Regions from separate parts of the Streptomyces sp. NPDC001492 genome, predicted to be linked through region 4. Evidence: riboswitches for the same ligand, from Rfam matches in the RefSeq annotation. Region 4 holds a riboswitch; each other region holds the start of a gene.
The links. Region 4 has a riboswitch for cyclic di-AMP ahead of ACWC1K_RS26685 (C40 family peptidase). Riboswitches for the same ligand answer to the same signal wherever they lie in the genome.
Positions count from the first base shown of each region.

Region 1: linked by a shared signal. The riboswitch ahead of ACWC1K_RS10510 (NlpC/P60 family protein) and the one ahead of ACWC1K_RS26685 (C40 family peptidase) in region 4 are both predicted to bind cyclic di-AMP.
Region 2: linked by a shared signal. The riboswitch ahead of ACWC1K_RS35075 (transglycosylase family protein) and the one ahead of ACWC1K_RS26685 (C40 family peptidase) in region 4 are both predicted to bind cyclic di-AMP.
Region 3: linked by a shared signal. The riboswitch ahead of ACWC1K_RS13890 (C40 family peptidase) and the one ahead of ACWC1K_RS26685 (C40 family peptidase) in region 4 are both predicted to bind cyclic di-AMP.

Region 1 covers NZ_JBSFHW010000006.1:209,780-217,466, reverse strand. The annotation lists gene ACWC1K_RS10520 (M23 family metallopeptidase) at 1-695, shown strand, start outside; gene pcrA (DNA helicase PcrA) at 727-3,213, opposite strand; cyclic di-AMP (ydaO/yuaA leader) riboswitch at 3,615-3,766, shown strand; gene ACWC1K_RS10510 (NlpC/P60 family protein) at 3,775-4,929, shown strand; gene ACWC1K_RS10505 (tellurite resistance/C4-dicarboxylate transporter family protein) at 5,029-6,024, shown strand; gene ACWC1K_RS10500 (hypothetical protein) at 6,002-6,355, opposite strand; gene ACWC1K_RS10495 (NlpC/P60 family protein) at 6,794-7,687, shown strand, end outside.
Region 2 covers NZ_JBSFHW010000035.1:26,440-34,126, forward strand. The annotation lists gene ACWC1K_RS35040 (glycoside hydrolase domain-containing protein) at 1-305, shown strand, start outside; gene ACWC1K_RS35045 (hypothetical protein) at 330-662, shown strand; gene ACWC1K_RS35050 (hypothetical protein) at 694-1,320, shown strand; gene ACWC1K_RS35055 (SurA N-terminal domain-containing protein) at 1,491-2,135, shown strand; gene ACWC1K_RS35060 (nucleoside triphosphate pyrophosphohydrolase) at 2,235-3,260, shown strand; gene ACWC1K_RS35065 (cytochrome P450 family protein) at 3,225-4,463, opposite strand; gene ACWC1K_RS35070 (transglycosylase family protein) at 4,682-5,650, shown strand; cyclic di-AMP (ydaO/yuaA leader) riboswitch at 5,846-6,014, shown strand; gene ACWC1K_RS35075 (transglycosylase family protein) at 6,019-6,696, shown strand; gene eno (phosphopyruvate hydratase) at 6,910-7,687, shown strand, end outside.
Region 3 covers NZ_JBSFHW010000009.1:17,580-25,266, reverse strand. The annotation lists gene ACWC1K_RS13900 (LysR family substrate-binding domain-containing protein) at 1-517, opposite strand, end outside; gene ACWC1K_RS13895 (DUF5997 family protein) at 576-980, shown strand; cyclic di-AMP (ydaO/yuaA leader) riboswitch at 1,172-1,346, shown strand; gene ACWC1K_RS13890 (C40 family peptidase) at 1,403-2,965, shown strand; partial or broken gene ACWC1K_RS13885 (3-oxoacyl-ACP reductase) at 3,049-3,153, shown strand; gene ACWC1K_RS13880 (LuxR C-terminal-related transcriptional regulator) at 3,387-4,169, shown strand; partial or broken gene ACWC1K_RS13875 (DinB family protein) at 4,173-4,577, opposite strand; gene ACWC1K_RS13870 (VOC family protein) at 4,681-5,112, shown strand; gene ACWC1K_RS13865 (MFS transporter) at 5,119-6,672, opposite strand; gene ACWC1K_RS13860 (carbohydrate kinase family protein) at 6,809-7,687, opposite strand, start outside.
Region 4 covers NZ_JBSFHW010000022.1:41,699-49,385, reverse strand. The annotation lists gene ACWC1K_RS26695 (ATP-dependent Clp protease proteolytic subunit) at 18-653, shown strand; gene ACWC1K_RS26690 (hypothetical protein) at 661-969, shown strand; cyclic di-AMP (ydaO/yuaA leader) riboswitch at 1,383-1,516, shown strand; gene ACWC1K_RS26685 (C40 family peptidase) at 1,520-1,993, shown strand; gene ACWC1K_RS26680 (hypothetical protein) at 2,049-2,255, shown strand; gene ACWC1K_RS26675 (hypothetical protein) at 2,311-2,925, opposite strand; gene ACWC1K_RS26670 (transposase) at 2,871-3,278, opposite strand; gene ACWC1K_RS26665 (RNA-guided endonuclease InsQ/TnpB family protein) at 3,275-3,874, opposite strand; gene ACWC1K_RS26660 (tetratricopeptide repeat protein) at 4,322-7,687, opposite strand, start outside.

The DNA of each region.
Region 1 (7,687 bases), on a different contig from region 4:
TGCTGACCATCGCCGTGCCCTCGGCGTGTGTGATGGGCGTGGCCGGTATCGCCGCCGCCTCCGTGGGCACCTTCACCGGCGACCAGGGCACCTCGACGACCGCGTCGGACGCACATGCGGTGAAACCATCCGCCGCCAACAACAAGCTGGACACCCAGCTCCGGAGCCTCTCCGCCGGCGCCGACGACTTCGCCGACCGGGCCAGCCGTACGCAGGAGCGCATCGACCTCAAGGCCCAGCAGGAGGCCGAGAAGAAGAAGGCGGCAGCGGAGGCGGCCCGCAAGGAGCGGCTGCGCCCGAAGTACGTCCTTCCGGTCACCCAGAGGGGGCTCAGCGCCTACTTCGGGCAGGCCGGCATCAACTGGATGTCCGTACACACCGGCATCGACTTCCCCGTCTCGTACGGCACGACGGTGATGGCCGCGACCGACGGCACCGTGCGCACAGAGTGGAACAGTGCGTACGGGAACATGATGATAGTGACAGCGAAGGACGGCACGGAGACGTGGTACTGCCATCTCTCCAGCTATCGCGTCGCCTCCGGTACGACGGTCAAGGCCGGCGACCCGATCGCGTACTCGGGGAACTCCGGCAACTCGACCGGCCCGCATCTGCACTTCGAGGTCCGGCCGGGCGGGGGTTCGGCGATCGACCCGCTGCCGTGGCTGCGGAGCCACGGGCTCGACCCGACTTAGGAGACCCGGGGGCCGCGCCCCCTGGGTCCTGTCACAGCTTCTCCACCGGCGCATACCGCAGCAGCAGGCGCTTCGGCTTGGTGTCGCCGAAGTCGATCGTCGCCTCGGCGTTGCCGCCCGTGCCCTTCACGGCCACGACCGTGCCGAGTCCGAACTGGTCGTGTGTGACCCGGTCACCCACGGCCAGCGAGACCACCGGCTTCTCGGAGGCCCGGCTCGTGGCGAATCCGGACGCACCCGACGCCGACGAACGGGAGCGCGAGGAAGACAGCGAGGACGCCACGGCCGACGCCGGTCCGGAGGAGACCGGGGCGGCGGCGCCCGTCCGCTTCCAGTCGACGTGCTGTGCCGGGATCTCCTCCAGGAACCGGGAGGGCGGGTTGTACGACGGCTGGCCCCACGCACTGCGCAGGGAGGAGCGGGTCAGGTACAGCCGCTCACGCGCGCGGGTGATGCCGACGTACGCGAGCCGCCGCTCCTCCTCCAGCTCCTTGGTCTGGCCGAGGGCGCGCATGTGCGGGAAGACGCCGTCCTCCATGCCGGTGAGGAAGACCACCGGGAACTCGAGGCCCTTGGCGGTGTGCAGGGTCATCAGGGTGATGACTCCGGAGCCGTCCTCGTCCTCGTCGGGGATCTGGTCCGAGTCGGCGACCAGTGCGACGCGCTCCAGGAACTCGGCGAGACCGGGGGACTCCTCGCCCTCGCCCGCCTCCTGCTCGAACTCCAGGGCCACGGCGGCGAGTTCCTGGAGGTTCTCGATGCGGGTCTCGTCCTGCGGGTCGGTGGAGGCCTGCAACTCGGCGAGGTAGCCGGTGCGTTCGAGGATCGCCTCCAGGACGGTCGCCGGGCCCGCGCCGGACTCGACGATCGTCCGGAGGTCCTCCATCAGCGTGTTGAACCGCTTGACGGCGTTGGCCGACCGCGCCGCCATGCCGTAGGCCTCGTCGACGCGGCGCAGCGCCTGCGGGAAGCTGATCTTCTCCCGCTGGGCGAGGGCGTCGATCATCGCCTCCGCGCGGTCGCCGATGCCGCGCTTGGGGACGTTCAGGATGCGGCGCAGCGGCACCGAGTCCTCGGGGTTGGCCAGCACCCGCAGATAGGCCAGGACGTCCCGGACCTCCTTGCGCTCGTAGAAGCGGACACCGCCGACGACCTTGTAGGGCAGGCCGACGCGGATGAAGACCTCTTCGAAGACACGGGACTGGGCGTTGGTGCGGTAGAAGACGGCGACGTCCGAGGCCTTCGTCTCGCCGGCGTCCGTGAGACGGTCTATCTCGTCGGCGACGAACTGGGCCTCGTCGTGCTCCGTGTCGGCGACGTAGCCGGTGATGCGGGCGCCCGCGCCCGCGTTCGTCCACAGGTTCTTGGGGCGGCGGGACTCGTTGCGCTCGATGACCGCGTTGGCCGCGGAGAGGATCGTCTGGGTGGAGCGGTAGTTCTGCTCCAGCAGGATCGTCGTCGCGTCCGGGTAGTCCTCCTCGAACTGGAGGATGTTGCGGATCGTCGCACCGCGGAAGGCGTAGATCGACTGGTCGGCGTCGCCCACGACGCACAGTTCGGCGGGCTGCAGGTCGTACTCGTTCGGCGGTACGTCCTCGTCGTGCGCGCCGGTGCCGACGAGTTCCCGTACGAGCGCGTACTGGGCGTGGTTGGTGTCCTGGTACTCGTCGACCAGGACGTGCCGGAAGCGACGGCGGTAGTGCTCGGCGACGTCCGGGAAGGCGCGCAGCAGGTTGACCGTCGTCATGATCAGGTCGTCGAAGTCGAGGGCGTTCGCCTCGCGCAGCCGCGACTGGTACATGGCGTAGGCCTGGGCGAGGGTCTTCTCGAAGCCGTCGGCGGCCTGGGCGGCGAAGTCCTCCTCGTCGATCAGCTCGTTCTTGAGGTTCGAGATCTTGGCGCTGAAGGACTTCGGCGGGTAGCGCTTGGGGTCGAGGTCCAGGTCGCGGCAGACCAGGGCCATCAGGCGCTTGCTGTCGGCCGCGTCGTAGATCGAGAACGACGAGGTGAAGCCGAGCTTCTTGCTCTCCCGGCGCAGGATGCGCACGCACGCGCTGTGGAAGGTCATCACCCACATCGCGTTCGCGCGCGGGCCGACGAGCTGCTCGACGCGCTCCTTCATCTCGCCCGCGGCCTTGTTGGTGAAGGTGATCGCGAGGACCTGGCCCGGATGCACGTTCCGCTCGCCCAGGAGGTAGGCGATGCGGTGGGTGAGCACGCGGGTCTTGCCGGAGCCGGCGCCCGCCACGATGAGCAGGGGGGTGCCGGAGTGGACGACGGCCGCGCGCTGGTTCTCGTTCAGCCCGTCCAGGAGCGCGGCCGGGTCGATCGCCGGGCGGGGGGCGCCGTTGCGGTAGTAGGCCTCCCGGTCCGGGGGCACGTCGAACTTCCCGCCGAACAGATCGTCCGGGACCGGCTCCGGTCCGTGATCGTCCTCGGGCGGCGGCGGAGGTTCCTCCTCGTGCCCGCGGGGGGCCTGGAGGTTCGCCAGGAAGCTGTCGTCAAAGAGGCTGCTCATCGCTCTCCGAGTCTAGGGCGCCCCACTGACAGCCCGCCGCCGCCCTGAGAACATCGCCGGAATCCACTGACTCCCCAGCCCCCGCCGGCCGCGGAATCCCTGATTCTTCCGGACCTGGCCGCGAGGTTTCCCTCCAGAACCGTGCCGTCACAGCCCGTAATTGAACAGGCCGAGACAGCTACCGAAGCGGGCAGATGTCGCCACTCCGGAAAAACACAGACAAGACGCCACGCTTCCTCCCGAACTGACGACTGCGTGCGGCCCGCTGACCAAAGGTCACGAAAATGTATCGGGCATATCGAACATCATCCTTCACAGGGGCCACACGAGTTGGCTACCGTTCCGGCAGGCCGCACGACCCCCACCGGCGAACGTCGCCGGGCCGCGCGGCCTCCGCCGAGTCCGGGGCGCCGCCGCGCATCCGGAGCCGGGGACCCACACCGACCTTGGGGTGAATCGGTCCTCCCTTTCGAGGCACGGACCGTAGGGCAACCCTTCCGAAGCACGCGCCCGAACCCGACAGCTAACTCGGTAGGCGGAAGACGGAAGGAGTCGCCTCCCTTGGCGTCGCACCGCAAGTCGCGCCCCGCGGGTACGCGCGTAGCAGGCATACGCACCCCCGCCCTCGCCACGGCCGCCCTCACCTCGGTGGCCCTGCTGTCCCAGTCGGCGAACGCCGCCCCCACTGCCGACGGCAAGCCCAGCCTCGAAGAGGTCGAGAAGAAGGTCGACGACCTCTACCGCCAGGCGGAGTCGGCCACCGAGAAGTACAACGCGGCCAAAGAGAAGACCACGAAGCAGCGCAAGAACGTCGACACCCTCCTCGACGACGTCGCCAGGCGCACGCAGAAGCTCAACGAGGAGCGGGAGCAGCTCGGTTCCTTCGCCGCGGCCCAGTACCGGACCGGAGCCGCCGCACCCGACACGGCGACCTTCCTGCTCGCGGACTCCCCACAGGACTACTTCGACCAGACGCAGCTCATGGGGCGGCTGACCTCTCGCCAGAAGAGCGCGGTCGACGACTACTTCACCGAGCAGTCCGCGACGATGAAGAAGCGCGAGGAGGCCTCCAGGAGCCTTCAGACGCTCACCGAGACGCAGAGCGACCTCCAGACCGCCAAGTCCACGGTGCAGAAGAAGCTCTCCGACGCGCGCGCGCTGCTGTCGAAGCTGACCGCCGAGGAGAAGGCGCGGCTCGCGGCTGTCCAGAAGCAGAAGGAGGAGGAGGCCGCGCGCAAGGCCGCGGAGCTGGCGAAGCAGCAGGCGGCGGCGGAGAAGGCCAAGGAAGAGGCCGCGGCCCGGGACAGCGGCTCCTCCGCGGGCTCGGGATCCACCTCCGCCGGCGACTCCTCGTACGCCACCAAGGCCGAGAAGGCGCTCGCCTTCGCCCGCGCCCAGATCGGCAAGCCGTACGTCTGGGGCGCCACCGGCCCCGACTCCTACGACTGCTCCGGCCTCACCCAGGCCGCCTGGAAGGCCGCGGGCGTCGACCTTCCGCGCACCACCTACGACCAGGTGAACGCCGGCACCACGGTCTCCCTCACCGACGCGCAGCCCGGCGACCTGATCTTCTTCTACGACGACATCAGCCACGTCGGCCTCTACATCGGCAACGGCATGATGATCCACGCCCCGAAGCCCGGCGCCTACGTCCGCGAGGAGTCGGTCTACTACGGCGGCGCATCGATCATCCACAGTGTGGTGCGGCCCGCCTGAGGCACCGGGGAGCAGAGCACGCGCGCGTGCGGGGCAGTTTGTGACGCACGCGCGCGTGGCCCGCCCTCAACCCGCGCCGCACTCCCTAGCATCGGCCCCATGCCCGGCAGCACCGGCCCCAAGGCCGGCCCGACCTTCCTCCGCGCCTGGTGGGCGCGGCGTTCGCCGGCGGCCGGGGCCGCCGTGATGGCGACCGGCATTGTGTCGCTCGGACTGCATCTGACGGGATACGAGGTGCTGTCGCGGGTCGCCCTGGGCCTGGCCTGTGTCGCCTGGGTGGTGCTTGCGGCAGGCTTCGGTGTCCGTCTGGTGCGGGAACCGGAAAAGTGGCGGACGGAGGCGGGGACGCCGGGGGCGCTGACCGCCGTCGCGGCGACCGCCGTGCTCGGGACCCGGTTCTGCGCCCTCGGACGGCAGACTCTCGCGGAGGCCCTGCTCGCACTGGGGGCCGTGCTGTGGCCGCTGCTGCTGGTGCAGGTCGCACGGCACTGGCGGCGTCGTATGCCGGGCGCGGTGTTCCTGTGCTGCGTGGCCACGCAGGGGCTCGCGGTGCTCGGCGCCACGCTCGCCGCGGCCCGGGCGTCGGCATGGCTCGCGCACGCGGCACTCGCGCTGTTCTGGCTCGGGCTCGTCCTCTACGGCTGCGTGCTGGCCCTCTTCGATCTGCGACAGGTGACCGAAGGGCCGGGCGACCAGTGGGTGGCGGGCGGCGCGCTCGCCATCTCGGCGCTCGCAGGATCGAAGCTGGTCTTGGCCGACAGCGCGCGCCTGTACCTGTGGAACGACGACGACCGCGGAGTGCTGCGCGCCGTCACCGCGGCGCTGCTCGTACTCGACCTGGCCTGGTACGCCGTACTGCTCGTCGCCGAGGCGGTCCGGCCGCGACGCGGCTACGACGTGCGCCGCTGGGCGACCGTTTTCGCGCTGGGGATGACGGCGGCGGCCGTCCTGTCCGTCGCGGCCGCCCTCGACGCCCCGTGGCTCAGGGGGCCCGGGCAGGTGCTGCTGTGGGTCGCGGTGGCGGCGTGGCTGGCCGTCGCCGCGGGGGCCGTCGCCGCGGCCCGTGCCGGCATCAGGTCCACAGCACCGCGATGAAGATGTTCGCCGTGGTGAGCAGGCCCACCAGTCCGAACAGGCTCTTGTCGATCTTTTCCTCGTCCCGCTTCACATAGACCAGGCCGAGGATCACGATCAGCAGGGCCAGCTTGACGCCGATCTTGATGTTGTTGACGTGATGGTCGTCGGCCTGGTTGAGGCCGACCAGGATCGCGCCGGTGACCAGCATCGTCAGCGCGCCGTGCAGCATCGCCGGGACGAAGCGGGCCTCGCCGCGGCCCATCGCCTTCATCTGGGTGAAGAAGCCGCCGAGGAGCGCGGCGATGCCGATGATGTGCAGGCCGACGAAGAGATGGATGAGTACGTCCATGAGGCGGGAGCTTAAACAGGGGCGCACGGGGCGCCGGACACCGGCCCCGGCCTTCATCGGTGGGTCCTGCATCTATGCCATCGGTGGCTCCTGCATATATGCGGCCCATAGCACTCCGCCTTCCGTACGGGTCCCGGAACCGCCACATCGGTCAGCGCACTGCGTGAAGTCGACGGCGCGAGTCCTGGATCACGGCCGCATACGGTCAGCCGGCGATCCGCCGAGGGCACTTCCGCACATCGCGTTACCCAGCCGACACAGACAGGTTTAGCGTCCTCCACCAGGTGACCGGCTCCCCACCGCCGCCCGGGCCAGGGGCGGCAGTCGGCCACCACCGCCGAGAAGGTCCGGCGGCGGCCCGCTCCCCCTGTGCGGGCCGCCGCCGGACGCGTAAGCCGCCCCGGAACGGGCGGTCCTACGAAAGGACGGGCAGTCCACGTGGCAGCGCACCGCAGGCCCAGTCGGCGCTCGCTGAGCGGCAGTCCGGCCCGGACGGCGTTCACGATCGCCGTGGCGGGCGCGGCGACCGCGACGGGCTTCGACGGGACCGGGCACGCCGAGCCGGACCTGACGCCGACGCAGGTCAGGGCGGAGGTGGACAAGCTGTACCAGGAGGCGGAGGCCGCCACCGAGAAGTACGACGGGGCGAAGGAGCAGGCCGACGCCGCGGAGCGGCGGCTGGCGACACTGCGGGACGAGGCGGCGCGCAAGACCGACAGGCTCAACTCGGCCCGGGACGAGCTGGGTTCGATGGCCGCGGCCCAGTACCGGGACGGCGGTCTCGACCCCGCGCTGCAACTCGCGCTGTCGGACGACCCCGACCACTATCTCGAGGGCGCCGAGTTCGTCGACCGGGCGGGCACCCGGCAGGCGGCGGCCGTGGCGGACGTAAGGGAACAGCTGCGGGAGATCGAGCAGTTGCGCGGGGCCGCCCGCATCGAGCTGGCCGGGCTCAGGTCGCGGCAGGCGGAGCTGAAGCGGGACGAGAAGACGATCACCGGGAAGCTGGATGCGGCGCGGCGGCTGGTGTCCCGGCTGTCGGCTGCGGAGCGCGCCCGGCTCGGGGACGGCGGCAACCGCGCCTCACGGTCCGCCGAGGGCGGCCGGGACGGCCTCGTGTCCCTGGGAACGGCGACCGCCGAGGCGCCAGGCTCCCGTGCCGCGGCGGCCCTCTCGTATGCGTACTCCAAGCTGGGCAGCCCCTATGTGTGGGGCGCGACCGGCCCGGACGCCTTCGACTGCTCGGGGCTCGTCCAAGCCGCCTACCGCTCCGCGGGCATCTCCCTGCCGCGCACGACCTACGCCCAGATCGACGCCGGGCGCCGGGTCTCC
Region 2 (7,687 bases), on a different contig from region 4:
ACGTGCGCTCCTTCGACAAGACCCTGCGGTCCAAGACGTACCGCGCGGGCTTCTACGGCTTCACCAGCTCCAGCGCCAAGGCGATCGCCACCGCGACCGACAAGACGGACCTGCCGGGCAACCTCTGGTACGCGCTGTGGGACAAGCAGAACACCACGACGGCGGACTGGCCGTGGGGGTCCACCCAGTTCACCGACCACAGCCGCGGCCACCAGTACCTGGTCAACAGCAAGGAGACGCGGAACGGTTACACGATCACCGTGGACCGTGACGCGTGGGACGCGCCCGTCGCCATCGTCGGCTGAGAAACGGGAAATGGGGGGCGGGAGATGGAGGGGCTGAAGATGAAGGTCGTCGGCGTGCCTGTGCTGCGCTCGGTCGCGGTGCGGGCCGGGTTCGCGGTGCTGCCCGTGGTCAGCCTCGGGCTGCTGTGCCCCGTACCGTCCCTCGTGCTCGCCCTGCGGCGGCGTCGCCGCGCCGACTGGTGGGCCTTCGCGGCGTTCAGCGCAGTTCTGGTGGCCTGGGTCACCGAGCTGGGGCTGACCCCGGACGACACCCACGGGGTACTGTTCGCGTCCGACCTGCTGCTGATCCTGCTGTCGATGGTGGTTGCCTCGGTGCACGCCTGGACGGTGTGGCCCCGGCGGGCCGAGGCGCGCTGAGGTCGACGCGAAGCACGAGAGTGAGCAGGCAGTGAGCAAGCAGGTCAGACAGGTCACACGGGCGCGCCCGGCGTCGGTGGAGCGGGCCGGGCGGCTCGCCGGCGTGGGGCGGGCGGCCGTTGCATGGCTGCGTGCGCTGCGCGGGCGCACCGTCGCGCTGGCGGCGGGTGCGCTTGTCGCCGTGGGCGCGCTGGTCGTGGCCGGAGTGGTCCTCTTCGGGCACGACGACAGTCGGCCACCGATCCCCGACACGCGCGCGCGTGCGTACACGGAGGTCGACGCCTGCCTGCTCACGGGCGAGAAGGGCATCACCACCGGGACCGCCGCCGAGGTCTGGCAGGGCATGCAGGACGCCTCCCTCAAGACGCACGCGCGCGTGAGCTACGCGCCGGTGACCGGCGAACAGAGCAGCGGCAACGCCCGCCCGTTCCTCAACGGCTTGCTCCAGCGTTCCTGCGACGTCGTCCTCGCGGTCGGCAAGCCCGAGGTGGGCGCCGCGGCCCAGACCGCATCGCAGTACAAGAAGGTCGGCTTCGTCCTCGTCGGTGGCGGCCACAGCACGTCGTCCGGATCGAACGTCACCGCCGTCCGCACCGGCGACGGCCTGCGCGCCGACGTGGCCGACGCTGTGGAACGGGCGGTGCACGGGCGGAGCTGAGGCGACGGAGGGTCGGGGGACCAAGCCTCACGCACCCCCTCCCGCGCGTGCCGGTGCCCGAAGTCCCGGTGAATCGTTGGTCGAATGGGTTGGCCACAGCCGACCCACTGCCTACCATCGATCACCGCAAGACTTTGTGCACCGTCGCACAATCTCCTCGGGAGGCTCCCTTGCACCGCCGTCGCACCGCGCTCGTCCTCACCGCCGCGATCGCCGCCGCGGCCCCCCTCCTGACCGCCTGCGGAAGCGATGCGCACCCCGGTGCGGCAGCCGTCGTCGGCGGTCAGCGGATCACCGTGGCGCAGTTGGAGACCAGGGTGAACGAGGTGCGCGCGGCGCAGCGGGCGGCCGTGAAGGACGACGCGCAGTACAAGCAGGCTGTCTCGCAGACCGCGGGACTCACCCGCGACACCCTGCACGGGATGGTCATCGACCGGGTGCTGCACCGCGCCGCCCAGGACGCGGGCGTGAGCGTCACGCCCAAGGAGGTCCAGCAGATGCGCACCGGCCTTGAGCAGCAGGTCGGCGGCTCCAAGGCCCTGCAGACGGCCTGGCTCCAGCAGTACGGTGTCGCCCCGCAGCGCCTCGACGAGAACCTGCGCCTCCAGCTGGAGGCCCAGAAGCTGGCCCAGTCCCTCGGCGCCGACACCAGCAAGCCGGCCTTCTGGAACGCCCTGTCCAAGGCGTCCAAGGAACTCCACGTCGACCTGAACCCGCGCTACGGCACCTGGGACGTCCAGAAGAGCAGCCGCGTCGACGCGAAGACCCCGTGGGTGCGCGAGGTCACGGCGACCGGGACGCAGCAGACGGCGTAACGGCCCTCCGGGGCCGCCGCCCTGTGGACAGCGGCCCAGCCGACCACAGCCCTGTGGACAACTTCCGGCGCGGTCGGCGGCGTGCGTTACGTTCGGATCGTGAACGCAACCAGCTCCGACGCAACCAGCTCCGGACAGGCCCCCGGCCGTATCGTCCTGCTCACCACCAGCCACCGCGTCGCGCCCGGCCTGCTGTCCTGGCCCGCCTGGCAGGCCCTGCACGCCGCCGACCGCGTGCTGTGCTCGGACGGCGCCCACCCGCAGCTGCCGTATCTGCGGGAGGCGGGCATCCGGGTCGACGAGGCCGCCCCCACCGCCGAGGAACTGGTCGACGCGTGCGCGGGCGGCCGTACGGTCGTGGTGGTCGCGACCGGCGAGGGCGAGCCGGCCCTCAGCGACGGGCTGGCCCGGCTGGCAGGCTCCGGACGGATACAGATGCCGGAGCTGGAGCTGCTCCCCGCCTCCTACGACCTCCCCGGCGCCCGCCTCCTGGACCTCGTCCAGGTCATGGACCGCATCCGCGCCGAGTGCCCTTGGTCGTCCCAGCAGACCCACAAGGGCCTGGCGAAGTACGGCATCGAGGAGGCGTACGAACTCGTCGAGGCGATCGAGGAGGGCGACCGCGACGAACTGCGCGAGGAGCTGGGCGACGTCCTGCTCCAGGTGGTCTTCCACGCCCGGATAGCCGAGGAGGACCCGGACGCCCCCTTCTCCGTCGACGATGTGGCCGCCGGCATCGTCACCAAGCTCATCCACCGCCACCCGCACGTCTTCGGCGACGAGACCGCCGCCACGCCCGAGGAGGTCAAGGAGCACTGGCTGCGCACCAAGGCGGTCGAGAAGCAGCGCACCTCGGTGACGGAGGGCATACCGCTGGGCCAGCCGGGCCTGGCCCTCTCGGCGAAGCTGGCTTCGCGGGTGCGGACGGCGGGCCTGGACGTGCCGCTGCCCCAAGCGGAGGGCGTCGGTTACGAGTTGCTCGCGCTGGCGGTGCGCGCCGAGGCGGCGGGCGTGGACCCGGAGGCCGCGCTGCGGGCGGCCGCCCGGGCCTACCGGGACGCGATCAAGGAGACGGAGGGCCGCGGCCGGTCAGGCGGCGGTGAACCGCACGGGCAGGTCTCGTAGCCCGCGCATGATGAGCCCGCCCCGCCAGCGCAGCTCGGCGGGGTCGGCGGCGAGCTCCAGATCGGGCAGGCGGCGCAGCAGCGTCTCCAGGGCCGTGCGGCCTTCGAGCCGGGCCAGCGGGGCGCCCAGACAGTAGTGGATGCCGTGGCCGTATCCGAGGTGCTGGTTGTCCCGGCGGGAGAGATCGAGCGTGTCGGGCTCGGGGAAGCGGGCCGGGTCGCGGTCCGCCGCGGCCAGGACGACCAGGACCGGGTCACCGGTGGCGATGTGCTGCCCGCCGATGGTCAGCGGCTCCGTGGCGAAGCGCCAGGTGGCCAGTTCCACGGGACCGTCGTAGCGGAGCAGCTCCTCTATACCGGTGTCGAGCAGTGCGCTCTCACCGCGCCCGATCGACTCCTGGAGCCGCTGCCGCTGCCCGGGATTGCGCAACAGCGCGTAGGTGCCGTTGCCGATCAGGTTGATGGTGGTCTCGAAGCCGGCGAAGAGAAGCACGAAGCACATCGCGGCGGCCTCGTTCTCCGTGAGGTGCTCGCCGTGGTCGGAGGCGCGGATGAGACCCGAGATCAGGTCCTCGCCGAGGTCGCCGCGCTTGCGGTGGATGAGTTCGGCGAGATAGCCGCGGATCTTCTTCACGGAGCGGGCGACACCGCCGCGCGGACCGCCGCCGTGCCGGATCATCATCCCCGCCCAGTCGCGGAAGTCGTCCTGGTCCTCACGCGGGACGCCGAGCAGATCGCAGATCGCGTAGATGGGGAGGGGGAAGGCGAAGTCGTGGATCAGATCGGCCTCGCCGTGCGGCGCGAACCGGTCGATGAGGTCGTCCGTCAACTCCTGCACCCGCGGCGCGAATTCGGCCACCCGGCGCGGGGTGAACGCCTTGGAGACGAGACGGCGCAGCCGGGTGTGGTCCGGGGGGTCGATATTGAGCAGATGCGTCATGAGGTTGGCGCTGCGCTCACCCGGGATACCGGTCCGGCTCTTGCCCTGCGCGTCCTCGGCGTGGTGCTCGGGGTTCTTCGAGAGCCGCCCGTCCGCGAGCGCCTGACGTGCGTCGGCGTAGCGGGTCACCAGCCATGCCTCGACCCCGCTGGGAAGTTTCGTCCAGTGGACGGGGGAGTGCTCGCGCAGCCAGGCGTAGGCCGGATACGGGTCGCCGGCGAATTCCCAGGTGAAGAGTTCGGGTGCGGTGTTCGGGACGTTCACAGGACGACCGTATCCGCAGCGCGCCGGCGGATGCGCCGCCGCTGCGAACCGGTCAAACGTGACGCGCGTTCAAGTCTGTGATCTTCACGTGATCTACGCGGCATTAACTTGTGACAAGTGATCGGCAGCCGCTACGTTCACGGTCCAGCGCGGTGGCATCGAACGCCTGTCGGTGTCATGCGCCGCGCGGTCACTGCTGTCTTGTGAAAGGCCTCCGCATGCTCTCCGGGAACGGTCGACACCGTCGCCCCCGTCAGGCTCCGGCAATCCTCGTCGCGGCCGGGGTGACCGGCTCCGCCATCGCGATCCCGCTCTTCGCCGCCGGCGGCGCGAGCGCCGCGGACGGCACCACCTGGGACAAGGTGGCGCAGTGCGAGACGGGCGGCTCCTGGAGCGAGAACGGCGGCAACGGGTTCTACGGCGGGCTCAAGTTGACCCAGGAGAACTGGGAGAAGTACGGCGGCCTCGACTACGCCCCCCGGGCCGACCTCGCCAGCCGTAACCAGCAGATAGCCGTCGCCGAGAAGCTCCTGGACGACCAGGGCGTCGGCGCCTTCCACACCTGCGGGCTGACCTCCGGGCTCACCAAGGACGCGGGTTCGGCCGACATCGACACCGGTGTGCTGGGCGGCGGTTCCGGTTCGTCCGATTCCTCCGGAGGGTCGGACTCGACCGGTCTCTCCAACTCCTCGGGCAGCGCTTCCGATAGGTCCTCTTCGTCGGATTCGTCCTCCAGCGCCTCCCCTTCGACCTCCGCGAGCGCGACGGACAACTCCACCGAATCCGGTACATCCGCCTCGCCTTCCACCTCTGCGTCCAAGAAGGCCACGGGCAACTCGCAGGGTGCCGACAGCTCGGCGACAGACGGGGCGAAGGGTGACGACTCGGACAATCCCGAGCCCCCGGCGTCCACTTGGACCCTCGTCGACACCGGCACGACCGGCACCGGCCGCCACCGCGGCGCCAGCGCCGAGGAGACGGCAGGCAAGGCCGCCGACTCGACCAAGGCCGACGGCGGCACGCACGACACGTACACCGTCCACGCCGGCGACACCCTCGCCTCGATCGCCGACTCCCTTCACCTGGACGGCGGGTGGCGTGCGCTCTACGCCGAGAACAAGAAGGCCATCGGTACCGACCCGAACCACATCTTCGCCGGTCAGACCCTGAAACTCAGTGCCGAATAGGGCGAAAAACAACGGGAGTTCACGTCACACTTCGCCACTGAATGTCCGGTTTGGTGAAAGTGTGGGATGAGTCTCAGAAGCCCTGATCGTCTTTGAAATTCGGCGGAACGCGTGTCTACCGTCGTCACCGCTCGTCAACACGAGCCCCGGCTGCCGCAACGCCGAATCCTGCCAGCGGCGGTACGGGAACAGTCGTCGCGTAAAGCGCCGTAGGCAGGAGCGGGGGACCCAAGGTAGGTGCCTGCCCGGGCAGTTGACGGGCGGCTAGGGGTGTAGCCGTGTCTCGTGAGAGCGAGAGCACGGCCGGGCAACTCAACCGGCCCGAACCCGACAGCTCACCTCGCAGGCGTCGGTGAGGGGATCGAACCATGCTGTTTTCCGGCAAGGGCAAGCACCGCCGTCCGTCCAAGGCCACCCGCGTCGCCGCGCTCGCCGGCGTCACTGGTGTCGCCATCGCCGCTCCGCTGATGGCGGCCGGCAACGCCTCCGCCGCCACCGCCTCCGAGTGGGACAAGGTCGCCCAGTGCGAGTCCGGCGGCAACTGGTCCATCAACACCGGGAACGGCTACTACGGCGGCCTGCAGTTCTCCGCCTCCACCTGGGCCGCGTACGGCGGCACCGCCTACGCCCCGCAGGCCAACCAGGCCAGCAAGGCGCAGCAGATAGCCGTCGCCGAGAAGGTCCTCGCCTCCCAGGGCAAGGGCGCCTGGCCGGTCTGCGGCACGGGCCTGTCCGGTGCCGCCTACAACGGCAGCGCCCCCTCCACCGGCGCCCGCTCCAGCGACTCGCAGGCCGCCTCCCGCTCCGCCGAGCGCCCGGCCGCGAAGACCGAGAGCACGAAGACCCAGAAGACCGTCACCACCCCGACCGGCAAGAAGGTCAAGAAGGGCGACGGCGAGTACAAGGTCGTCAAGGGCGACACCCTCAGCTCGATCGCCGAGAAGCACGGCGTCAAGGGCGGCTGGCAGAAGCTGTTCAAGCTGAACAAGGACATCGTCTCCGACGCCAACCTCATCTACCCGGGCCAGCAGCTGCACCTCAAGTGACGGCCTCGCGGTCTCCCCGCTCCGGTGCGTGTTCCCCCGTACGCACCGGGGCGGGGTTCTTTTTGCGCCCTCTCTTTGTTCCGTTCGGAAACAATTTACTCTCGGTTCTGCCCAAGAGGTGGTCGGCAGCGTGGCCGATCGGCCTCAGGCGGTTAGGCTCATCCCGCAGAGCCACCGCGCTACTGCCGTAGCCGTGTCACATCCAAGAAGGAGATGCTCGTGCCGTCCATCGACGTCGTCGTAGCCCGGGAAATCCTGGACTCCCGAGGCAACCCCACGGTCGAGGTCGAGGTCGGCCTCGACGACGGCAGCACGGGTCGTGCCGCCGTCCCGTCCGGCGCCTCCACGGGCGCCTTCGAGGCCATCGAGCTCCGCGACGGTGACCCCAACCGCTACCAGGGCAAGGGCGTCGAGAAGGCCGTCCTCGCCGTCATCGAGCAGATCGGCCCCGAGCTGGTCGGCTACGACGCCACCGAGCAGCGCCTGATCGACCAGGCCATGTTCGACCTGGACGCCACCGACAACAAGGGCTCCCTCGGCGCCAACGCCATCCTCGGCGTCTCCCTCGCCGTCGCCCACGCCGCCTCCGAGGCCAGCGACCTGCCGCTCTTCCGCTACCTGGGCGGCCCGAACGCGCACCTGCTGCCGGTGCCGATGATGAACATCCTGAACGGCGGCTCGCACGCCGACTCCAACGTGGACATCCAGGAGTTCATGATCGCCCCGATCGGCGCGGAGTCCTTCTCCGAGGCCCTGCGCTGGGGCGCCGAGGTCTACCACACCCTCAAGAAGGTGCTGAAGACCAAGGGCCTGTCCACCGGCCTCGGCGACGAGGGCGGCTTCGCCCCGAACCTGGAGTCCAACCGCGCCGCGCTCGACCTCATCATCGAGGCCATCAAGCAGGCCGGCTACGTCCCCGGCGAGCAGATCGCGCTCGCGCTCGACGTCGCCGCCTCCGAGTTCTACAAGGACGGCACGTACGAGTTCGAGG
Region 3 (7,687 bases), on a different contig from region 4:
CGACGCTCGACTCGGGGGCGTCCACCAGCGGCCGGTACGTGAGGTCCTTGCGGTGGTACAGACGGGCCAGCGACTGGGGGACGACCAGGAGGCCGACGCCCGCCGCGACGAGTTCCATGGCGTCCTCGGTGGTGGCGGGGCGCTCGAAGGCGGGCTCGCCCGGCGGCCGGTCCCAGTCGAAGACGTCGTCGAGGGGGTGGAAGAGGACCTCGTCCGCGAGGTCCGCCACGGTCACCTCGTCCGCCGCCGTGATCACGTGGTCCTTGGGGACGACGACGACCGTCGTCTCGGTGTAGAGGGGGATCGCGCTGAAGAACGTACGGTCGACCGGCAGCCGTACGAGTCCCGCGTCGGCCCCGCCGGCCCGCAGCACGCCGGATGCCTCGGCGGCCGGTACGGCGAGGAGGCTCAGCGGGATGTCGGGCAGGCGCTCGTTCCAGATCCGCGCCCACTTGGCGGGCGTCGCCCCCGGGACGTACGCGAGCCGGAACGCCTGGGATTCCTCGGAGCCTGTCACCAGGCCAGGCTACCGGCCGTGGTCGGAGGTCTCGAACACGCTCGATACCCTGGAGGGCATGAACTCGCACCAGAGCACCCAGACGATGAAGCCCGCGACCGCGGCGAAGAAGCTGGGTGTGTACCTCGATGCCACCCCCGCCGAGTTCCGGGAGGGTGTCGTCTCACGAGCCGAGCTCGACCAGCTCCAGGCCGAGCCACCCGAGTGGCTGCGCGAGCTGCGAGCGAACGGCCCGCACCCCCGTCCGGTGGTCGCGGCGAAGCTGGGTGTCTCCATCGCGGGTCTGGCCCGCGGCGGGATCACCGAGGCACTCACCACCGAGCAGATCGAGACCCTGAAGCAGGAACAGCCCGAGTGGCTGCAGAAGGAGCGCGCCACCCAGGCCGAGGTCCGCAAGGAGGCGGCGCGCATCAAGAAGCGCAACGCCGAGCGCGAGGAGCGCGGCGACGGTCCGCGGCCCTGACACGGCCTGTTCGCGACGGACGGTTGCCGTCCGGATCCACTGCGTGCACAACGCACGGATCTGACGGCCCGTCACGATGAAGGTCACAAAAGCGTATCGGACATTCCGGCCTTCAACCTTCACACGAGCCGCACAAGTTGGCTAGCGTGGCATCAGGCCGCACGAGTTCCTCCGGCGAACCCCGCCGGGACGCGCGGCCTCCGCCGAATCCGGTGCGCCCCCGTGGCAGCCGGAACCGGGGACCCAACCGAACCACGGGGTGAATCGGCCCAACTGCCCGCCCGGGCAGGGGCCGTAGGGCATGCCTTCCGGAACCGACCGCCCGAACCCGACAGCTAACTCGGTAGGCGGAGTACGGAAGGAGTACGGCTCCCATGGCGCCGGATCGACCATCGCGCACCGGAGGCATCGGCCTTCCCGGTATGCGCAATTCCGCTCTCGCGACCGCCGCCCTCACCTCGGTGGCGCTGTTCTCGCAGACCGCCGACGCCGCACCGACCACGGGTGACGAGGGCCCCAGCCGCGAGGCCGTCCGGCAGCGGGTGAGCAGCCTCTACGACCAGGCCGAGTCCGACACCGGCAACTTCAACTTCACCCGCGCCCAGTTGATGGGAGCACGGCCGCCCGCCGCCCCGCCCCGCGACCGCGGCCGCTCGGATCCGGCACTCGACTCGGTGTCCCGGCGGTGGTTCGAGGGAGCGCGTGCGTCCCTGGGCCCGACGGTTCCCGCGGTGCTGCCGGCCGACCGTACGCCGGCCCGAGGGGCGGAGCCCCGGCCCGCGCGTCCGGCGGACAGCCGCAGCGCCGCCGATGGGCCGGGGGCGAGCGTCCGGCCCGTGGCCGAGCTGCCCTCCGCGGAGTCCCGCAGGCCGGTGGCCGAGCTGACCGCCGGCCCCACGGCCGCGCTGCCCGCCATTCCGCAGCCCCGCCAGGAGGCCGCTCCCGCCCTGCCCGCGGCGGCCCCCGAGTCGAAGCAGTCCTCCCTGCGCAGGTCCAAGGAGCAGAACCAGCGCAAGATCGCGGCGGCCAGCGAGCTGCTGTACCGGTACACCGCCCGGCAGACCTCCGCGCCGCGCCCGGCCGCCCAGGCCCTGCCGTCCCAGCAGCCCTGGCAGGACCAGGGGGACCAGACCCACCGGGCGAACGAGGAGGCGTGGCGGCTGCAGCAGCCGACGGTCCTCGACACGGGCGTGACCCCGGCCGTCGGGCAGCTCATGCAGCCGTCCGTGCTCGACACCGGCATGTACCCGACCGGTGAGCAGCTCATGCAGCCGTCCGTGCTCGACACCGGCGTACCCGCGGTCGAGGAGCGGATCATGCAGCCGTCCGTGCTCGACACGGGCGTCACCCCGGCCGCGGACTGGCGTGCGCAGCCTTCTGCGCTCGACACCGGCACACCCACGGCCGAGGAGTGGCGCACCCAGCCGTCCGTCCTCGACACCGGCGTCACCCCCGCCGCGGACTGGCGTGCGCAGCCTTCTGCGCTCGACACCGGCACACCCACGGCCGAGGAGTGGCGCACCCAGCCGTCCGTCCTCGACACCGGCGGCATACCCCAGGCCGGGGGTTGGACCATGCAGCCGTCCGTGCTCGAGACGGGCGTGCCCGCCGCCGGCAGCTCAGCCGTCACCAAGGCCGACAGGGCGATCGACTTCGCCCGTGCCCAGATCGGCAGGCCGTGCCTGTGGGGTGCGGTCGGGCCGGAGTCGTACGACAACGCCGGACTCACCCAGGCCGCCTGGCGGGCCGCCGGGGTCACCCTGCCACGCACCACCTACGAGCAGGCGAGCGCCGGCACGGTGATTCCCCTCGCCGAGAGCCGCCCCGGAGACCTGATCTTCTTCAACGACAACTTCAGCCACGTCGGCATCTGCACCGGCAACGGCCTGATGATTCACGCGCCCGGCCCGGGCGCGGTCATCCGCGAGGACTCGGTCCACTACGCCGGTGAAGCCGCGGTCCGTATCGCCGTACGTCCCGCGTGAGGTCAGGAACGCCGGTCGGGGCGTGACACCGACAGCTCGATCAACAGCGAGGCCGCCGACGGAAGTCGGCGGCCTCCTTGTTGTTCCTCACACGTACGGAGATTCCGGTGGACGGGGGCCTCACCCCGCACGGTGGCGTCAAGTCGATCTCGGATGCGATGCGTGCGAACCCGCCCGTGCCGGAGTGAGCCGTGCGGGGCCGCCGGTCCCCCGCGCCGGCGGCCCCGCACGGCGTGGGGGACCGATGGCCGCCCCAGGCCCTGTCGCCGGGACTCCCCCGCTGCGGCTGCCGTGGCGCCGATGTGCTGGAGTGTCCGAGAACGTCGTTGTTGCTCGAGGGTGCTCGCATGCAGTGTCGGGCAGCGGACGGCGTCGCCGGTATGGGTACAACTGCGTACGCGGCGCACGAGCGGAGAAGAACGTGGCACAGGTGCCGGGCGGGGCCCACGAACGCATGCTGTCGGTGGCCGTCGCCGCCCTCAACGAGCGCGAGCCGGATCGGCTGTGGCCGCTGCTGGCGAGCGCCCTGCCCGGCCTGTGCGGCGGCGAGACCCTGATCTACAAGCTCGACGACTGGAACGAGGCCCGGGGCACGGTCGGCATGCCGTCCGAGGTCGCCGTCGCGTTCGACGGGCTCGGCAAGGAGGATCTGGGCCTGCTGCGGGCGGGTTTTCCGTTCGCGGACCACTACGCGGCCGGGCCGGACCGGACTCCCCGCACGGCGCGCGAGGCGGCCGGTGCCGCATGGTCCGCGAGCCCGACCGCGCGGCTGATCGGCGACATCATGGACGCGGACCACGTGCTGGCCGTACCCCTGCCGCAGACGACGACGCCGATCACGGGTTGCATGATCTACCGCTCCGGTACGGACTTCACCGACGACCACGTCCGCGTGGCCCGGCAGTTGCAGCCGCTGCTGGCGGCGGTGGAGCAGCAGCGGCAGCTCCTGGAGCGCTGGCAGCGGACGGCGGCCCCGGACACCGCCGACGGACCGGCCGCGGACTGCCCGCTCACCCCCCGGGAGACGACCGTCCTGCTGCTGCTCACGGACGCGCTGACGGCGGCCGCGATCGGCCGGCGGCTCGGCATCTCGGACCGTACGGTCCACAAGCACGTCGAGAAGATCTACCGCAAGCTGGGCACCCGCGACCGCATCAGCACGGTCCTGCGGGCGCAGCAGCTCGGGTTGGTGCCCACGCCGTGACCCCAGGTCGCGCAGCAGGGCGATCTCGGCCCCGTGGTGCAGGACCTCCTGGTTGACCCACCACACGATGTCGGCGAAACGCTCTTCCGCGTCGCTGCCGTGCGGATACATGCAGTGGCCGACCGTGTCGAGTGCCGCGTCCCCGCTGACGAGGTAGTCGTCCCGGCTGAGGCTGTGGCCGCCTGCCGTGTGGTCGGCGCGGAGGGTCAGCATCTCGCCGAGGTGGCTCGGCCGCCGTGCGAGGGCGGTGGCTGGCGGTGGCCAGGGGTGCGGGTAGGGCGCGGCGTCGCGTCCCCGGTCCCCGTCTGCGGGGCCGGCCAGCAGGGTGGCGCGCGGTCCGGGCCCGTGTGCCCGTCGCCGTACCGACCAGCAGTCCGGCACCGGCTCCCAGACACACGGCGCAGGCATGAACCGACGGGTTAGCCTGGCACGACCGGCGCACACCCCGCCTCTCCTTTTCCAGGGGCAGGTCTTTTCCGGCGAACGGGTTCCCGACGACAGGGAGTCGGCCATGAAGCCGAACCGCTCCATCCCCTCCGCGACCGTCATCCCCGTGCTGATCTACCCCGATGTCCGCGCGGCGGTCGCCTGGCTCGGTGCGGCCTTCGGGTTCGTGGAACGGGTACGGATCGGCGAGGACCACCGCGCGCAGCTCGGCTTCGGCGACGGCGCCGTGATCGTCGGGGACACCCACAAGGACCGCCGCCCCCCGCGCCCCGGCGAGGTCACGCACTCGGTGACGGTGCGCGTCGATGACGTCCGTGCCCACTGCGAACGGGCCCGGGCGCACGGCGCACGCATCGTCATGGAACCGACCGACTTCGCGTACGGGGAACGCCAGTACACGGCCGAGGACCTCGCGGGCCATCAGTGGACGTTCTCGGAGACCCTTGCGGACATCGCGCCGGAGGAGTGGGGCGGGCAGACGGTCTCGGTGGGCTGAGGAGCGTCAGCCCGGGCCGGGTCCCGTCCCGCCCTTGAGCCGTTCCAGGTCGGAGGGGCGGACCTGGATGACGACCAGGGCGATCAGCGCGGCGACGACGGTGAAGATCGCCGCCATGATGAAGGCCGCCGAGATGCCGGACGTGAGCACGTGGTCGGACCAGGGGCTCGGGAGCTGACCGGTGTGCTTGAAGCGCAGGCGTTCGGCCGGGGTGGCCTGGGCCAGGAAGCGCGGTATCTGCTTGTGGGCCTCGTTGGTGCTGGCGGTGCCGAACATGGTGACCAGGATGGACAGGCCGAGTGAACCACCCACCTGCTGGGTGGCGTTGAGGAGTCCGGAGGCCGCGCCGGTCTCCTGGACGGGGACGTTGGAGAGCGCCATGAGGGTGAGCGAGACGAACTCCATGCCCATGCCCAGGCTGAAGACGAGGATCGGCCCGAGAATGCTGCCCGCATAGGTGGAGTGGACGTCGGTCAGGGTGAGCCAGGCCAGGCCGGCCGCCGCGAGGATCGCTCCCACCACCATGAACGGCTTGGGGCCGAAGGTGGGCAGGAACCGCGAGGCCAGCCCGGCACCGAAGGCGATGACCGCACTGACCGGAAGGAAGGCGAACCCGGTGGCCAGTGGGCTGAAGCCCAGCACGTTCTGCACGAAGAGCGTGAGGAAGAAGAACATGCCGAAGATCGCGGCGGCGAGGCTGAGCATGATGCCGTAGGTGCCGGCGCGGTTGCGGTCGGCGAACATGTGCAGCGGGGTGATCGGCTGGCTGGAACGACGCTCGATCAGGATGAACGCCGTGAGGACGACGACGGCCGCACCGAACGAGGCCAGCGTGAGCGCGTCCCGCCAGCCGTCCTGCGCCGCTCTGATGAAGCCGTACACCAGCAGCACCATGCCCAGGGTGGACGTCAGCGCGCCGGCGAGATCGAAGTGGCCCGGGTGGCGTTGGGACTCCTTGATCCAGCGTGGCGTGGCGAGGGCGATGAGCACCGCGATGGGGACGTTCACGAAGAGCACCCAGCGCCAGTTCAGCCACTCGACGATGACCCCGCCCGCCAGGAGCCCGATGGCACCGCCGCCCGCCGAGACCCCGGCGAACACCCCGAAGGCCCGGTTGCGTTCCGGCCCCTCGCGGAAGGTCGTGCTGATCAGGGCGAGGGCCGTCGGGGACGCGATGGCGCCGCCGACACCCTGGAGTGCGCGTGCGGCGAGGAGCTGGCCGGAGTTGTGGGCGAGCCCGCCCAGCAGGGAGGCCAGCGCGAACAGCAGCACCCCGAAGACGAACATGCGCCGCCTGCCGAGGATGTCCCCGGTGCGGCCGCCGAGCAGCAGCAGGCCGCCGAAGGTCAGGGTGTATGCGTTGACCACCCAGGACAGGCTGGTGGTGGAGAAGTCCAGCGCGGTCTGGATGTGCGGCAGCGCGATGTTCACGATGGTGATGTCCAGGACCACCATCAGCTGGCAGGACGCGATGACCAGCAGCGCCATGCCGTTTCCGCCGCCGCCCGGTGCACGGGTGGCGGCCTGTGATGCGGAGGTCGGCTGCGGGCTGCTGCTCATGGCGTGTGGCACTTGGCATCAGTGAACGGTTCCGTCCACTGCGTCGTCTACCGTTCGACCGTACGCCCCTGTCGGGACCGTCACCACTTGATTGAGTCGGTGACGGTTTACACCGGTTCACCGGGAGTCGAGCGGCTCACGAGCGGGTCTTGTGGGTCATGGCGAACTCGTCGGCCTCCGGCAGGTCGAACTCGCCGTGGTCGCTGCCCAGTCCCTGCGCCACCAGTGCGGCCGCGGCGCTGCCCAGTACGGCGGCCTCGCGCGGGGTGCGGCCGAGGCTGATGCCGCGTATGAAGCCTGCCGAGAACGCGTCACCGCAGCCGGTGGTGTCGACGACGTCGACCTCGAAGGCGGGGACCGTCTCCGTGCCCTCCGCGGTCACCAGGAGCGCGCCGTCGCCGCCGCGGGTGACCGCGACGAGGCCGGCCCCGGCGGCCAGGAGCTTCTTCGCGCCGGTCACCAGGTCCTGCTCCTCGCTGAAGCCGAGGAGCTGGTCGTCGTTGGGGAGCAGGTAGTCGACATGCGGGAGCAGCGGTTCGATCTGGTCGAAGGTGCCGAGCTCACCGGGGGCGAGGAGGTCCACGGAGGTGACCACGTCGTGTTCCTTGGCGTGCGCCAGGATGCGCGCGGCGACATCGGCTCCGATCAGTTCGGGGCCGCCGAGGTGGAGGTGGCCGGCCTCGGCCACCTCGTCCCAGGGCACGTCGTCGAGGCCGTAGGTGATGTTGGCGCCGAGCAGATGGAGTGAGGGGCGGTCGCCGTTGGGGCGGATGGGCAGGACGCTCGCCGAGGTCGAGGTGTCGGTGCGGCGGACGAGCAGCCCGGTGTCGATGCCTGCCCTGTTGAGGAGCTGGACGAGCAGGTCGCCGGTCGGGTCGGTGCCGATCGCACCGGCGGTGCGTACCGAGGCGCCCAGCTTGGCGAGCGTGAGGGCGGTGCCGCCTGCCGTCCCGGCGGCGGTCATCCGGATGTCGTCGACGAGGGTCGCGCCCTGGCCCTCGGGTATCTCCTCCAC
Region 4 (7,687 bases):
CAGAAGGAGGGGTACCGATGACCCGACCGTCCGCCCGTTACGTCCTGCCCGAGTTCACCGAGCGCACCAGCTCCGGCACCAAGACGATGGATCCGTACTCCAAGCTCCTGGAGGAGCGGATCGTCTTTCTCGGGACGCCGATCGACGACACCTCGGCGAACGATGTGATGGCCCAGTTCATGCATCTCGAGTACCAGAACCCGGACCAGGACATCTCGCTCTACATCAACTCCCCGGGCGGCTCGTTCACCGCCATGTCGGCGATCTACGACACGATGCAGTACGTCGGCTGCGACGTGGAGACGATCTGTCTCGGGCAGGCCGGCTCGTCCGCCGCGGTGCTGCTGGGGGCGGGCACGCCGGGCAAGCGGTTCGCGCTGCCGGGGGCACGCGTGGTGATCCATCAGCCGCTCCTGGCCGAGCCCATCGAGGGACAGACCAGCGATCTGGCCATCCAGGCCGAGGAGTTGGGCCGGATGCGGGCCCGGCTGGAGGAGATGCTCGTACGGCACACGGGACGCAGCCCGGAGCAGGTCGCCGCGGACATCGAGCGGGACAAGATCCTGAACGCCCAGGAAGCCGTGGAATACGGCCTGGTGGACCGGATCATCCCCAGCCGCAAGGCCACCCTCGCCCCGCCCACCGGGCGGTGAGCGGCCGGTGCTCCCACCCGAACTCCCGCCGCTGCCCGCCCTCACGCGCGCCGAGGGCGAGTTGATCGACCGTTACCTCGACGTGGTCGACCTGCTCGGCCGCATCAACCCCGCGCAGCACGGCGACACGTATCGCGGGCTGCGGGCCGCGCAGGCGCTGGTGAGCAAGGCGGCCCAGCTGCGCGACGCCCTGGCTCTGATGCACCAGCGGGGCGAGACCGAACTGCACGCCCCGACGCTGGGGCGCGCCCTGCGGGTGCTCGACGGGGAGCGGCGGACCGCCCGGGTCACGGTGCCGCCACCGCCCCACAGTTGACGCACGTGACCGGTCTGGACCTTCCACCCCTCGGCGAAGCGTCCGGACCGGAGTTCAAACGGACCAAACGAGGTACCCCCATTCGGCGTAGTCGCGGCTCCTTTTTCGCGACCGTCAGGGTTGCGCAACGCGCCTGCCGCAAGGCCGGAATGTGATGCTCCGGTGCTGGTCCGGGCCTCCTCGGGGGTCTCAACGCCCCCTCGAACGCAGGGGTGTCCACCCGAACGGGTGAGTGGTGAGTAACGACACAAACCCCCGGTTCCATTGGGATTTTCGGACTTGTATGGGTGAAGATCCCTGTCTGACGACAAGCCCCCGCCGCAGCGGCGGGGCGATCCGGGCGGACGCCGAGTCCTGCCGCCGCCCGGATGACCGGTCGACAGGAGTGGATCGGCAGGAGTGGAGGACCCAAGCAAGACGGGTCGCCGGAACGGTCACGCCATGACCGGGTCGAGCAGCCCTTGGGGTGAAGCCGCGTCAGCGGCCGGGCAACTTCGCCAGCCCGAATCCGACAGGTCATCCTTCACAGGCGGCTGACGAAGGGTTGCGCATGACTGCGCTCAATCGTGTCCCGTCGCTGATGGTCCGGGCCGGTACGGCCTCGGCCCTCACCATCGCCGCAGTGGGCGGCTCCATCGTGGTCCCGGGCGTCGCCTCCGACGCCTCGGCAGCCACCATGGCGACGAAGGCACTCCAGATCGCGGCTTCCAAAAAGGGTTCCCCGTACAAGTGGGGCGCCAGCGGACCGCGCCGGTTCGACTGCTCAGGGCTCACGCTGTACTCGTTCAAGAAGGCGGGCAAGAAGCTGCCCCGTACAGCGGCCCAGCAGTACAACAAGACCCAGCACATCTCCGCGAAGAGCCGGAAGGCCGGAGACCTTGTGTTCTTCCACTCGGGCTCCAACGTCTACCACGTGGGCATCTACGCCGGGAAGGGGAAGATCTGGCACGCCCCGAAGACCGGGGACGTCGTGAAGCTGCAGAAGATCTGGACCTCCAGGGTCTGGTACGGCCGGGTCAGCTGACTCTCCCGCGGGGGCGACGGCAACCTGACGAGCCGTCGCCCCCGCGGGGCATGACGTGACATCAGAGGGCCGGCAGCGCTTCGAGGAGAAGCACCGCCCCCAGGGCCGCCGGCGCGACGTCAAGGTGATGCGGTCATCCGAAGGCATCGACCCAGACGACGACCTCTTCGAGCCCCAGTACGTCAGCATCGAGTACGACGACGAGGCCTTCTACGACGCGATGAACAACAGTGACGACGGGCCCGAGGAAGACGACGAATGACCCCGGACCGCCCTCGGTCCCCCGTGCCGTAGCCAGGCCATGCCCAACAACGGCGTTACGCCGATGCGGCGCCGGACGCGTCCACAGGAGGCGGCAGGGTGCGCAGGCGCTCGCGGAGATCGGCCACATACTCGGCGGGGCGGGCGGCGAGCAGGCCCTCCAGCCGCTGCAGCCGGGTGCGGGCGGTGGCGCGCAGGCGGCTCGGCGGCACCCGGTCGATGACGTCCAGGGCGCGCTGAGCGGCGTCGGACGGCTGGTCGGAGGCCTCACCCTGGGCAAGAACGAGGGTGGCGGCGGCCCATCCGGGGCTGCCGGTGGTGCAGGCGGCCGCGGAGGCCTCGGCGCGGGCGCGGGCCTGCTCGGTGCGGCCCAGCGTGAGGTGCGCTTCGGCCTGGTGCAGGGCGAGTTCGGGTTCGTCGAAGCCGAAACGCCCGGGTGCTTGGCCTGCCGGGTCGGCTTCGAGTTCGGTCAAGGCCACGTCGAGGGCGGCGGCCGCCTCCTGGTCGCGGCCCTGCTGAGCGAGGGTCGGCAGCAGCGCCCAGGCGTGGAGCTGGGCACGGATCAGACCGGCGGGGCCTGCTGCCGCGCCGCGCTCGGCGTACGCGTACGCGGCGGTCAGGGACCCGTGTACCGAGCCGCGCTGGTGAGGGCCAGTTCGAGCTTGTGCCATCCCTTGTCGAGGATGGCCCGGTTCAAGCCGCGTTTCTGGGCCACGCGTCGGCCTGGCTCGGCGATCGTGCCGGACGCCGACTTCGACATGGCGCGCGTCTTGAGGTCTTCCAGGACCACCAGCGCGTTGCGAGACGTGAAGCGATTCGCCAGGTGGGCGCAGAAGTCCGCCCGCCGGTCGATGGCTCGCCCCATGATCCGGTTCATCGCCGCGACCGTCTTACGCCGGTTCGCGCTCCCCTTCTTCTGGCGCGCGAGCCGCTGCTGAAGCCTGCGGTAGCGGGTCTTCTCGCCCGCAGTGATGAACGGCCGGTCATGGAAGTGACCAGCGCTGGTCGTCACCGCGACCCTCACGCCGCGTCTATGCCGACCGCAGTATCCGGCATCGCATGTGCAGCGGGCGCGGCCTGCTCGTCGTCCACGAGGAACGATACGAACCAGTGCGCGCCCTTGCGGCTTACAGTTGCCGACCGCACGGCCCCGCCGAGCTGACGAGACCAGCGGAAGCGCACCCATCCCAGCTTCGGCAACTTGACGCGGCCCCATTTGCGGCTGAGGCGTTCAACTTGGATCTGCTTGGCATCCGGGAACCGGAACGAGGGCGACCAGAGCGCCTTCGAACGCCAGCGGACCTTGAACGTGCCATGCCTTCGGCATGCTCGATCCACGTCCCTCAAGGCCTGCTGCAAGATGTGCGAGGGCGCAGCCTTCAACCAGTCATGCTCGCGTTTGGCGTCGGCCAACTCCGCGCATTGCGGCGCGAAGTTCATCCATCCGCCCCGATGCCGGTACTGACGCCGCTGATCAAGACCGGTGTTCCACACCGCCCGACAGATGTTGCCGAACTCCTCGCACAAAGCACCCTGATCTTCAGTGAGCGAAAGCCGGTACCTGCGGCCAGAGAGCACGGGAACACCCCCCTCGACGAAATTCACCATGGTGCGGGCCACTGACACCACAGCACACTCGGTCGCTACGCGATTCCGGCCCGCTGATGCGCTAGCCCCCGTAAGGACGGGGGCTAGCGCCCAAGAGCCCCAGCCAAATGGCCTTTCTGCCTTTCACGCTATCCCAGGCGCCGCCGCCCCGGCAGGGCGGAAACGCGGATTGCGGCAACCCGCAATACGGGCCCTGAACAGGCGCAATGACCTCTTGCTGGGCTGCGGGCGAGGCTGTGTGCATCCGGCCGGTGGCCTGGTCCTCGACGGCGGCGGCAACGTCGCCTCGGGCTCCGGCACCAAGCAGTCGACGTACGGCAGCAGCACCAATCTGCTGTGGACCTTCACGGTGCTGTGACGCCCGCGCCGGAGTGACCCGCTGCGGCGCGCTGCATGGGCTCGCGCCGCGGCGCCGTGTCGGTCCTCCCTGCCGGGCCGCAGCATGGGTCGCTTGCGTGCTCAGACGGTGGTGTCGTCGGCCGGGAGCGCCGTCAGCAGCGGGCGTGCGGCGTCCGGGGTGAGGCCGGCGGCCAGGGCCTTCTCGAGCCAGTAGCGGGCCTCGTCGGGGAGACCTTCGCCCTCGGCGATGCGACCCAGAAGCAGGAACAGGCCGGGCGGCAGGCCGACGGAGGGCGGGCCGTCGCCCGAGGGTGCCCGCCGTGCGGGCTCCTCGGGGGCGGACGAGGGCCGTACGTCCGGGGCGGGGGCGTCGCTCCTGCCCGGGGTGGTGGTGATCTCCCGCGGTCGGGTGTCCGAGCCCGCGGGCACGAGAGCCGGTCGCGAGGCGACGGGGGCGTCGCCGAGGGCGGTCAGGGCCAGGGTTCTGGCGTCCGGGTCGTCCGATGCGACCGCTTCGCGCAACCAGTGCTGTCCCTCGGCCGTGTATCCGTCCAGCATGGCCAACCGGCCCAGGATCACCAGAGCCTGGGGCCGGTGCTCCGGGTCGTCCGAGCGGGCCAGCGGAAGAAGCGTCTCGCGGGCCTCCGTGCGACGGCCGAGCCGGGCGAGTGCGCTGCCGAGGAGGCGGCGGGTCAGCGGCTCGATCGAGGGCGTGTCGGTGGCCAGTGCCCGCGTGAGGGTTTCACGGGCCTCTTCCAGGTCGTTCTCGGCGAGTTGCGTCCAGCCGAGGTGGGCGAGCGCCCGCGGGGTGACGTCCGGCTCGTCCAGGTCGAGCGCCGCCCGCAGATACGGCTGGGCCGCCGCCATGTCGCCCACCTCGACCAGGTACTCGCCGCGGCCGAGGAGCGCGACGGCCGTCGCGTCCGTCTGCCCGGAGGCGGTCGCCTCGTCGAGGAGGTCCAGGGCTGCCTCCACGTCGCCCTGCTGCAGCTTGATCGCCCCCAGATGGGCCAGGGCGAGCGGGGTCAACGACGTGGCGATCCGGCTGTCGGAGGCCAGCAGCGCCTCAAAGCGCTCGGCCGCCTCCTCCGGCCGGCCTTCCTGGGCTGCCAGCTTCGCGAGTTGGACGCCTGCGAGGTCCCTTGCCTCCTCGGAGTCGGACTCCGCGATGCGGGCCAGGATCGGGCGACCCTCTTCGGTGCGCTGCTCCTGCACGAGGAGGATGCCCAGGAACGCCTCGGCGATCTCGGCCAGTGCCGAGCCCGACCGGGCCTCCGCGGTGAACAGGGCCTCGGCGCGCCGAGTTCCGTCCTCCCGCTCGGCCAGCATCAGCGCCAGATCGATCCGGGCGACGGCCGACCAGTGCTGGTGTCCGAAGTCCATGGCCCGCTGGTAGGCGGCCTCGGCCCCCGCCCAGTCGCCGCGGGCGGCCAGTGTGTCGCCGAGCAGGTCGGCGGCGCGCGGCGCCAGATCGGGCTCGTCGGAGTCGATGATCTCGGTGAGCAGGTCCGGCCCGCGCTCGTCGCCGAGCCTGATGAACAACAGGGCGAGGTCCAGGCGGGCCATCGGGGCCCAGACCCGGTGGCCCGAGGCGATCGCGGCGCGGTAGGCGGCCTCGGCGCCCGGCCAGTCCTCCAGCGCTGTCTTCACGTCGCCCAGCAGGTCCGCGGCACGGGGAGCCTGATCCGGGTGACCGGACTCCGCGACCTCGGTGAGCGCGGCCAGGGCGCGGTCGTCGTAGCCGGCCTGGGCCCAGTACATCGCCTGGTCGGAGCGGGCGACGGCGGCCCAGCCGGGGTGGCCCGAGTCGACGACCCTCTGGAGCCGTTCGGCAGCGGCCTCGAAGTCGCCACGTGCCGCCTGCACCGCGGCGAGCAGGCCTTGGGCACGCAGCACCTGCTCCGGATTGGTGAAGTGGACGGCGCGCTCCAGGACGGCATCGGCCTCGTCCAGTCTCTCCTCCAGGCAGTACAGCCAGGCAAGGGTGACCTGGGCGTGTTCGGAGGCGAAGAGATGCTCGGACGCGGCGGCCGCGTCCAGCAGATCGCGGGCCCGGTCCAGCTCGCCCCGCTGGATGCACAGCGCACCGAGGTTCGCCTGGGCCAGTGGCACCACCAGCGGATTCCCGGAGGACAGCGCCGCAGCCAGCAGTTCGTCGGCGCGGTCCAGCTCGCCCTCGTCGAGCAGGGCCGCGCTCAGATTGACCTGGGCGAGCGGTACCGCCGACGCGATGGCGGACTGGCGTACCGCACGCGGCAGGCTCAGCGGCTCCGTGCCGACGAGGCGGGACTGTGCGCCGGAGGGCAGCGCGGCGGACGGGGCGCGCTTCGCCCGGGCCCCCGCGCCGGACATCTCGCCGCGCTGCACGATCAACCCGGCGAAACCGGACTGTGCGATCGGCACGACCTGGGAGTCTCCCGACTCCAGTGCGGATTCGAGCAGTTCCCGGGCCCGCTCGGTCTCGCCCTGGCTCAGCAGCACGCCACCCAGGCTCGCCCGGGCCAGCGGAGCCGCCTGCGGATCGCCGGACGCGATCGCCGCCTCCAGTTGCCGGCGTGCGCCGGCCATGTCACCCGTGACCTGCAGTACGGCGGCGAGGTCGACCTGGGCCAACGGCAGGACGTCGGACGATCCGGAACCCGCCGCCTCCTCCAACAGCACCTTGGCGCGCGCCATGTCCTTGAGATACATGGCCATTTCGCCGAGCATCAGCGCCGCCCAGGCCCTGACTCCGCGGTTCGTCGCATCGGTGTGGGCACGTTCCAGCGCGCCGACGGCCACGTCCTGTTCCTTCCGCGTGAACGCGGCGAACGCGACGCCGAGCAGGTGGTCGGGCGGTACGGCGCGCACGGCCCATTCCCAGGCGAACCGGGGGACCGGCGAGGTCTCCGGGTCGTCGCGGCCGTCGAGGTAGCCGGGAAGGTAGGCAAAGGCCTCGTAGCGGCGGTCGTCCCCGTCCTCGGCTCCGGCACCGCTCGGGGACGGGCCCGCGTCCCGGGACTCGCGCAGCAGCGCGATGCTTCCGGCCACCGGCTCCGTCGCCCAGGCGACGCCGGTCCCCAGGGCCGCCTCGGTCATGGCGCGATTGCTGGGGCCGGCGGCGAGGTAGCGCGCGAACAGCTGCGCCAACGCGTCCCCGGTGAGCGGTGTTTCACAGCCCATGCGGTGCCAGTCGGCCGCGGCCCGGACCACCGCCCAGCCCTCGGGACAGGTGTCACGCCCGCCGTTGAAGCGCGCCTCCACGAGCGGCGCGGCGACCATCAGCTCGCCGATCCCGCGATCGGTGAAGTCCTCCTGCGGATACAGACGCCGGGCCTCGGGCAGGTCCTCCTCCCGCAGGAGCCGCGGCAGCACGATCGGCGTGACCCGGTTCAGTACCTGGCGTGCCGTGCGGTTGACCTCGCCCTGGGGGACCTTGAGGCGGCTGAGCCACTCCGAGGTGATCGTGGCGACGACGGTGACGGGAGGCTCCATGGCCGCGTAGGC